DNA from 2 places in the Bradyrhizobium sp. FW305-F6 genome. Region 1 is predicted to be linked to the other one. Evidence: predicted binding sites of a transcription regulator. Region 1 holds the regulator's gene; the other holds the start of a gene.
The links. The regulator LexA, encoded in region 1, represses DNA repair genes until DNA is damaged. The targets are predictions, from matches to a motif close to TGTTCNNNNTGTGTTCNG.
Positions count from the first base shown of each region.

Region 2: a site for LexA is predicted at 1,655-1,672, ahead of AC3WLX_RS07230 (ImuA family protein). Genes of this name have one in related genera too.

Region 1 is NZ_JBYSYD010000001.1:23,701-28,527, forward strand. Features, by position in the region: gene AC3WLX_RS00110 (ComEC/Rec2 family competence protein) at 1-4, shown strand, start outside; gene AC3WLX_RS00115 (hypothetical protein) at 131-565, opposite strand; gene lexA (transcriptional repressor LexA) at 952-1,653, opposite strand; gene AC3WLX_RS00125 (molybdopterin molybdotransferase MoeA) at 1,830-3,041, opposite strand; gene AC3WLX_RS00130 (hypothetical protein) at 3,255-3,449, opposite strand; gene AC3WLX_RS00135 (HAD family hydrolase) at 3,607-4,230, opposite strand; gene AC3WLX_RS00140 (alpha-hydroxy acid oxidase) at 4,251-4,827, opposite strand, start outside.
Region 2 is NZ_JBYSYD010000001.1:1,503,558-1,508,384, reverse strand. Features, by position in the region: gene AC3WLX_RS07240 (UdgX family uracil-DNA binding protein) at 1-339, opposite strand, end outside; gene AC3WLX_RS07235 (putative DNA modification/repair radical SAM protein) at 339-1,574, opposite strand; gene AC3WLX_RS07230 (ImuA family protein) at 1,738-2,526, shown strand; gene AC3WLX_RS07225 (Y-family DNA polymerase) at 2,423-4,018, shown strand; gene AC3WLX_RS07220 (error-prone DNA polymerase) at 4,015-4,827, shown strand, end outside.

The DNA of each region.
Region 1 (4,827 bases):
TTGAGGATCGATGCGGGGCGGCGGTCCGGCGAGACTGCGCAGGACGCAAACCATACCATCTCGCCGGCCTCGGCCGGCGATGGCATTTCAACTTCCGGCCCTCGACCGATCCGCCGGGGGCCTCGACCGATCAGCCGATCGGCTGGCGTGCGATCGGGGACCGCGTGTCGGCGACGATCTGCGGCTTGTGCTCGCGTTCGCCCACCGCCTGGGTCACTGGCAGTTGCAGCACGGTTGCGCGCTGGCCTTCGACGAGCTGTGTCACCAGCACGTATCTGCCGTCGGGGAATTCGATCGCATCGTGATGCCGATCGGGAATGTGCGGGTCGATCTTGCCGAACTTGCCGACGCGTGAGTTGACGGTGCGCGTCCAGATCCAGCGATTGTCGTAGCGGACGTTGTCGGCGAAGGCGAGCTCCGTTCCCGGCAGCAGGCAGACCGCGACGGAGAGATCGGCTGCGGAGGCGAAGCCGCGCGTCGAGGTGCCGCGGAAGGTTGTCGTGACGATCGTCTCGCCGACTTCGGCGGGGCGTGTCGCGACGGCATGCAGGCTATAGTCACACATCGGGTGCTCCTCATGCGAAGATGGCGACCCGCGTCTCTTCGAGGCGCAGGCCTCTCTCAGAGTGAGCCTGCGACGCTCTGCTTGGTTATGGGCAAATCTGCGGCTCGCGTCCGCAGCACGCGATCACATTATCTTTCTCGGCGCGATTAGGAACAAACTGCGCGTCGATGCATTCGGCAGCGCGGATCAGCGACGGCCGGCATCAACTCGGATGGTTGGCGCGAAATGACTGCACGCCTGCGCTTGCGAACCAGGAAGTCGCGCAGAAGGAGGGGCCGGACAGTCAGCGCAGAACCAGAGGGACCATCCAGCCGAAGCGGACGAAGCGTCCGCTCCAATCTTGGAGCGAGGGTGCCGGTCGAAAGCGCGCGGCGTGCTCGATAAGCTCAGTACTTTCGATAGAGCCCGATCAGCTTGCCCTGAATCTTCACGCGGTTCGGCGGCAGGATGCGCACCTCGTAGGCGGCATTGGCAGGCTCGAGCGCGATCGAGGCGCCGCGGCGGCGGAAGCGCTTGAGCGTGGCCTCCTCGTCGTCGATCAGCGCGACCACGATGTCGCCGGTATCGGCGCTCTCGTTGCGCTGGATCAGCGCCATGTCGCCGTCGAGGATGCCGGCCTCGACCATCGAATCGCCGCGCACCTCGAGCGCATAATGCTCGCCCGAGCCGAGCATGTCGGGCGGCACGCTGATGGTGTGGCTGCGGGTCTGCAACGCCTCGATGGGCGTGCCGGCCGCGATGCGACCCATCACCGGCACCGCTACGGGCCGTTCACCCTCGTCCGCGGGCGGGCTGGAGCTCGCGCGCACCTTGCCGAGATTGCCCTCGATGACGCTCGGGGTGAAGCCGCGGCGATTGCCGGCGGCGGCCTGGAGCTCGGGCAGCTTGATCACCTCGATGGCACGGGCGCGGTTGGGGAGGCGGCGGATGAAGCCGCGCTCCTCGAGCGCCGTGATCAGGCGATGAATGCCCGACTTCGAGCGCAGGTCGAGCGCATCCTTCATCTCGTCGAAGGACGGCGGCACGCCGCTTTCCTTCAGACGCTCGCTGATGAACCGCAGAAGCTCGTATTGTTTGCGCGTCAACATCTCGACCTAAGTCCCCCGGTTGATGTCGTTCGATTCCGAGACGATGAATTCGGCAATAAGCCGCTACATCCTCGAAACAAATCATGAACGGACCCTATATGTTCGATATGTGTTCCGCAACTGCTTAATTTACGGTGAACGGGGCGAGGCTCGCGGAATACGTGCGGGCCCGGAGCTCAGACCGGAAGCCGCAGCACCTCGCAAGGCGTGCCGGCCTCAGCCTTCGGCGCGAATGGTGCGCGCACGAGAAGTACCTGTGCCGCAGCGAGATTCGCAAGCAGCGAAGAGTCCTGATGATTGACGGGGACGGCGACGGGTGTGCCGTCCTCGCGCAGCTCCAGGCGTGCGCGCAGGTAATCCTCGCGCTGGTCGTTGGCACCGAGGTCGCGGCCCAGCACGGCGCGCTCTCTTTGATGACGAATGTTGGAGCGGCCCGACAGCGCACGAATCAGCGGCACCATGAACAGGAAGGCGCACACGTAGGATGAGACGGGATTGCCCGGCAGGCCGATCACGCGCATGGCGTCGAGCCGTCCGTGCATCATCGGCTTGCCCGGCCGAATCGCGATCTTCCAGAACGCCATCGCGATGCCTTCGTCTCTCAGCGCCTGCTGGACCAGGTCGTGGTCGCCGACCGACGCACCGCCGGTCGTGACCAGGATGTCGGCACCGCGCTCGCGGGCCCGGCGGATGCCCGCGGACGTGGATTCCAGCGTGTCGGCGGCAATGCCGAGGTCGATGGTCTCGGCGCCCTCGCTGCGCGCCAGCGCATGCAGGGCATAGCCGTTGGAATAGACGATCTGGCCGGGTCCCGGCCTGGTGCCGGGCGTCACGAGTTCGTCTCCGGTGGCGAGGATCGCGACCTTCGGACGACGGCAGACGGCAAGGTGCGGGTGGTTCATTGCGGCGGCGAGCGCGAGATCGCGCTCGGTGAGACGAGTTCCCTTGCGCAGCAGCACGTCGCCTTCAGCAAAGTCGACGCCGGCGGGGCGGATGTGCCTCCCGGGAATCGCGGCCTCCTTGATCGTGACGCCGCTGCCGTCCGCGACGGTGTCCTCCTGGATCACCACCGCGTCGGCGCCGTCGGGAATGACGCCCCCGGTGAAGATTCGCACGGCTTCGCCGGGGCCGACTGTTCCGGCGAACGGACGGCCGGCTGCGACCTCGCCGGTCACATTAAGCCTGGAATTGATCGTGGCTGCGTCGGCCGCGCGCACCGCGTAGCCGTCCATCGCCGACATCGCTTCGGGCGGTTGCGTGCGCCGCGCCGCGAGGTCGCGCGCGAGCACGCGATGGTAGGCCTGGTCGAGGGCAACCGTCTCTTCGGCCAGCGGCTCGGCATCGGCCAGCACCGCCGCGAGCGCGTCAGAAACCGGCATCAAGGCCACGGGTGAACTCCTGCTGAGCACATCGGCTATGGGGCCGCAGTGTTCTAGCCGAGGAGGCGCGTGAGGCAAAGCCGCCCGCGGAATGTCGTGCGTGATCTCGCTCGTGTGGAATGCAGCTCACGTCCGTCGCGGCAGGATCCGGCAGGCGAGAAAGACCGGCACGAGGATCGCCATGACGAGGACAAGAAGGACGAGCGCCACGGCCGGCATCGGTCAACTCCCGCTCCGCCGGTCCCGCTCGACGTCCGGCGCCCTGGGGCCTTGATCCTTGTCGGGCAGCGGATCGGCCTGGGATTTCAGGTCGGCCGCCTTGCTGATGAGCTTGGCAGATAGGTCCGAATCCGAGGTGGTTCTGGCGAATTCAAGCAGGAGAGAGGCTTGCTTTGTAAGGTAGGTTTTGCCCAGCACGTCGTCAGTCCAATGTAGAAGTCCCCAACGGATTCATGAGTCCGAAGGGTGGTATTCCGTTCCGGGAACTCTGTGTAAAAATGCACAAAGCGATTGGGTTCCACATCGCGACGTAATTTAGTCGCGGAAAAGAGGGTTCTCCGGCTCTTGCGTCGCCTTAGATGCCCAAGGCCTTCAGTGCGTTCCCGACATCGCGCGGCGAGGTGACATGCACCGCCATCAAGCCACGCGCCCGGGCCCCCTCGATGTTCTCGGCGAGGTCATCGAAGAATACGATGCGCTCCGCCGGCACGCCGATCGCCGCGACGACATGGTCGAAAGCCTCCGCATCCGGTTTGCGCAGGCCGATGCTGGACGACAAATATAGCTCGCGGAAGTGACCGAGCAGATCGGCATATTGCTTCGAGAAATAGGCGACGTGCGGCTGATTGGTGTTGGAGAAGGCGTAGAGCGGCATCTGCCTCGCCGCGCGCGGCAGCAACTCGGCGATGTCAGGCATCTCGCCGGCGAAGATTGCGTTCCAGCCTTCCAGGAACTGCGCGTCCGAAATGCCAATCCCGAGCGAGGATCGCAGCGAGGCGAAATAATCCTCGTCGCTGATCTTTCCCATCTCGTGCAGCCGATATGCCTCGTCGCGCACATAGCGCGCGACGATGGCCTCGGGCTGGCAGCCCGCATGTCCCGCCCAGCAGGCGATCGCCTTGGAAAAGTCGATGTCGAGCACCACGCGCCCGAGGTCGAACAGGAGCGCATCCGCGCTGCCGGGAGAGAGCGATGTCATTGCGTCCTTTTCACATGGCGTCAGTAACGATAGGGCTCGTGGTCGAACAGCGGGAACGCGCTGAATACGCTGGGCGCGTTGGTGGCGGTCGCCGGATGCAGGCAGGATTTGTCGACCTCGGCAAACGAGGTGGCGCCGAGCAGGCCGAGGCAGCGCAGCACCTCGTCCTCCAGCAGCTCCAGCATGCGCGCGACGCCGGCTTCGCCGGCCGCGGCCAGCGCCCAGCATTGCAGCCGGCCGATGCCGACGAGGTCCGCGCCCGCCGCGATCGCCTTTACGATGTCGGTGCCGCGGCAGATGCCGCCGTCGACCATGATCTTGGCGCGGCCTTTCACGGCCTCGACGATCTCGGGCAGCACATGCATGGCACCGCGGCCATGGTCGAGCTGGCGGCCGCCATGGTTGGAGACGTAGATCCACTCGACGCCGTGCTCGAGCGCGATCTGCGCGTCCTCGGCGGTGGCGATGCCCTTGAGAATCAGCGGAATCCTGAACCTGTCCTTGATCATCTTCACGGTCCGCCAGTCCAGGCCCTTCTGGAAATCGCCGCCGGTGGCGCGCAGGCGGCTCTCGCGAACGTAGCGTTTGGCGATGTCA
Region 2 (4,827 bases), 1.5 Mb from region 1:
CATGGAAGTGACCTGCGCGACATCGGGGTTGGTCGCGACCTCGATAAGGTCGCTATTGTCCTTCAGCCGGAACAGCAGGCGATAGAGGATCGCAAAGCGTTCGCCATCGCGGTGCAAGATGGCGGCCTTGGCGAGCTCGACGAATTTGCCTGGTACGTTGAAGGTGCCCTCGTTCACCTCGAGGATCGGAGACGGCGAGGGCGGTGCGAACAAATCCGCTTCGCCGCCGTGCACGGTCCAGGTGACATCCGCTGGATCCACGTGATGAAGCACGAGACTTCGCGCGGCTCTGCGCCAGCCGTCGAAATCGGTTTCGGTGTCGAGCGTGATGTACTGCATCAGAAGCCAAATCCCAGTTGCGTTGCCTTCGGCTTGAACCGTTCGATGAGACCGGCGGCATCGAGGCGATGCGGCGAGGGACGGTGGTCGCTGAGGACGATGAAGGGCAGCGCCTTGCGCTGGGGCACGTGCAGCCGCGTGAGATCGGCCGCGCGGATCGTGGTGGTGCGCCGCGCCGCGATGATGCGTTCGACCGCCTTGGTGCCGAAGCCCGGCACGCGCAGCAGCTCCTCGCGGCTGGCGCGGTTGACGTCGAGCGGAAAGCGGTCGCGGTGACGCAGCGCCCAGGCGAGCTTGGGATCGATGTCGAGCGGCAGCATCGCGCTGTCGTCGACGATCTCCGCAACGTCGAAGCCGTAGAACCGCATCAGCCAGTCGGCCTGGTAGAGCCGGTGCTCGCGCAGCAGCGGCGGCTGCACCAGCGGCAAGGCGCGGCTGGCATCGGGGATCGGGCTGAAGGCAGAATAATAGACGCGCCGCAGCTTGTACGAGCCGTAGAGATTGGCACTGGTGTGCAGGATGGTGTGGTCGTTCGCGCTGTCCGCGCCGACGATCATCTGCGTGCTCTGTCCAGCCGGCGCGAAGCGCTGCGGCTTGGCCTTGGTCTTCGTCGCGCGGTTCTCCTCGGCCTCGTCCAGCTTCAGCCGCAGCCGCCCCATGGTGCGGCGGATCGCGCGGACGTCCTTCTCTGGCGCGAATTGCTGCAGGCTCGTTTCCTCAGGCATCTCGATGTTGATGGAGAGGCGGTCGGCATATTTGCCGGCCTCCGCGATCAGCGCGTCGTCGGCTTCGGGAATGGTCTTCAGGTGGATGTAGCCGCGGAAATGATGTTCCTCGCGCAGCTTGCGCGCGACGCTCACCACCTGCTCCATGGTGTAGTCGGGGCTGCGGATGATACCGGAAGAGAGAAACAGGCCCTCGATGTAATTGCGCCGGTAGAAGTCGAGCGTCAGCTTGACCACCTCGTCGATGGTGAAGCGGGCGCGCGGCACGTTCGAGGAGGCGCGGTTGACGCAATAGAGGCAGTCGTAATTGCAGGCGTTGGTCAGCAGCACCTTGAGTAGCGAGATGCAGCGTCCGTCCGGCGCATAGGAATGGCAGATGCCCATGCCTGGCGCGGTCGAGCCCATGCCCTTGCGGTCGCTGGAATCCCGCTTCTCGGTGCCGCTGGAGGCGCAGGAGGCGTCGTACTTGGCGGCATCCGCCAGGATCTCCAGCTTGCGTTGCACGTCCATATTTGAATCCCTTTGATTCCGCTCATGAATCCGAAGTCGCGCCAATTCGATTGACTCTTCGGATGCCGTTAGCTTTATATTAGAACATATCATGAACAAATGAGCCAGCCGCAGGTTCTTCTTTTTGAGAATCTCGGCAATCACTTCTGAGGAGCGGCGAAGCATGAGCGGCGCACGTATGAGCGCGCTTGCGATCCTGCGCGGCCAGATCGAGCGCATCGAGACTGCGGAGGTCGTGCATCAGCACGATCGCGCCGCGCTCGGCCATCACGAGGCCGATGGCGCGCTGAAGGGCGGGCTTGCGCGTGCGGCGGTCCATGAGGTGTTTTGCGAGGGGCGCCAGGGCGCGGCCGCGACGGGTTTCGTCATGGGTCTCGCGAGGCTCGTCTCGGCACGCAAACCGCTGCTGTGGGTTCGGCAGGATTTTTCGGAAGTGGAAACCGGCGCGCTGTCGATGAACGGTCTCGCCGAGCTCGGCCTCGATCCGCGCCGCGTGGTGACGGTGCGCGCTGCCGATGTCGAGAGCGCGCTGCGCACCTCGGCCGATGCGCTCGCCTGCGATGCGCTCGGTGCCGTCGTGCTCGAGCTCTGGGGCGATGTCAGGCAGTTCGATCTGGTGGCGAGCCGCAAGCTGACGCTGGCCGCACAAGGCTCCGGCGTCACCGGCCTGATGCTGCGGATGGCCGCGCAGCCGCTGCCCTCGACCGCGGAAACGCGATGGATGCTGCGCGCGGCGCATTCGCCGCCGGGTGCCGCATGGGATGTCTGGGGCACGCCGCGCTTCGATGCCGAGCTGTTGCGCAATCGTCATGGCCCGTGCGGCCGGTGGATCATGGAATGGAATTGTGATGAGTGCCAGTTCAGCGAGCCGTCGACGTATTCTCAGCCTGTGGCTGCCGCGCCTGCCCATCGACCGGATTCAGCGGTTCTTCAGCAGCGCCGGACTGGGTAAGAGCAACAATGAGCCCAGCATCGTCGTCATCAAGGACAACAATGCGCTGGTGATCCATGCGCTGGACGAGGCCGCGGAGCGTCTCGGCCTGTATATCGGCCAGCCGCTCGCCAATGCGCGGGCGATGTGCCCAGACTTGCGCGTGTTCGACGCCGACCTCGTGGCCGATGCGAAGACGCTTAGTGATATCGCCGACTGGTGCGACCGCTTCACGCCGCTGGTGGCGCTGGATCCGCCGCACGGGCTGTTCCTGGATATCACCGGCTGCGCGCATCTGTTCGGCGGCGAGGCCACGCTGCTCACGACGCTGGTCCGGGCGCTGGCCCGCCAGGGCTTTGCCGTCGGCGCGGCGATCGCGAGCACTTCGGTCTGTGCGCGCACGCTGACGCGGCAGGCCTCAGGCAGCATCGTTGCGGATGGCGGGGAGGCGGCGGCGATCGGCGCATTTCCGGTGTCCGCGCTCGGCGCGGGCGAGGCCATCACCACCGGCTTGCGCCGCGCCGGCCTGAAGACCATCGGCGATGTCGCCGCGCGCGCGCCGGGCGAGATCACCGCCCGGTTCGGTGCGCGGTTCTCCACGCTGCTCGCGCATGCGCTGGGGCAGGGCGATGCGCCGATCAGCCCGCGCAAGCCGCTGCCCGATTACATCGTGGAGAAGCGCTTCGCCGAGCCGATCGCGACCGACACAATGATCGCAATGACGCTGTCGCGCCTGGCGGACACGTTGATTGCCTCGATGGAGAAACAGGGCAAGGGCGCACGCCGGCTGGAAGCCGCCTTCTTCCGCACCGACGGCGTGGTGCGTACGATCACGGTCGAGACCGGGCGTCCCGTGACGCGTAGCGCGGTGATCGACCGCCTGTTCCGCGAGCGGCTCGATGCGCTCGCCGATCCCCTCGATCCCGGCTTCGGCTTCGACATGGTGCGATTGTCGGCGAGCCGCACCGAGATCGTGGTGCAGGAGCAGCGCGATCTCGACGCCCACGTCCATGACAATGACGAGCTTGCCGCGCTGATCGACCGCATCGCCGCCCGCATCGGCGGCAAGCGCGTCGTCGTGCACCTGCCGCAGGACACCCATATCCCCGAACGCGCGGTGCTGGCCGCATCGGCGCAGCACCATCTCGCGGCTGCCATGCAGGCCGAATGGCCTGCTCGCACCGAGAGCGAGCCGCCGCTGCGCCCCTTGCGCCTGTTCGACAAGCCGGAACCCATCAAGGTGCCGTTCGCGACCGTGCCCGATGGCCCGCCGCATCAGTTCACCTGGCGGCGTGCACTGCATGCGGTGGTGCGGGTGGAAGGGCCCGAGCGCATCGCCATGGAATGGTGGCGGCAGGACGGCAAGCAGCTGACGCGGGACTATTTCCGCATCGAGGATGCCGAAGGCCTGCGGTTCTGGATTTTTCGCGACGGTCTTTATGAAGGCGAGGTGTTCGACGGTGACGGCAAGCCCGCGTCTCCCGGCTGGTATGTGCACGGTCTCTTCGCATGAACAGCCCCGCTTATGCCGAGATCGGCATCACCACGAACTTTTCCTTCCTGCGCGGCGGTTCGGATCCGCGCGCCTATGTGCATCAGGCGAGCGCTTTGGAGATTCCGGTGATCGGCATTGCCGACCACAACACGCTCGCGGGCGTGGTGCGGGCCTACAAGGAGCTCGACAATGACGAGGTGCTGCACAAGCCGAAGCTGCTGATCGGCGCGCGCATCGTCTTCAGCGACGATACGCCCGACATCCTGGTCTATCCGCGCGATCGCGCCGCCTATGGCCGGCTCTGCCAGCTTCTCACAAGGGGCAAGCGCGGCGACGACATCACGCGGATCGAGAAGGGCGAGTGCCGTCTCACCTTCGCCGATCTCCTGGAATTCTCGGAAGGCCAGCTCCTGGTCCTGACGCTGCCGCATCGCTTCGAGCCGTCGCAGGTGCTGGATGTGCTCGCAAAGCTGAAGGCGAGCCGCGCTGAGGGCGTGTGGCTGGCGGCGAGCCTGCTCTATCGCGGCGACGACAAGCGTCGCCTGGCGCGGCTCGATGATCTCGCGATGAAGGCCAAGGTGCCGCTGCTCGCGACCAACGAGGTGCTCTATCACGATCCCCGCCGCCGTCCGCTTCAGGACGTGCTGACCTGCATCCGGGAAAAGACCACGATCGCGGCGATCGGAAGGAAGCTGGAAGCCAATGCCGAGCGTTTTCTGAAGACGCCACGCGAGATGGCGCGGTTGTTCCGCGATTTCCCCGAGGCGATCGCGCAGACCATGCGTTTTGCAGACAAGATCGACTTCTCGCTCGACCAGCTCAAATAC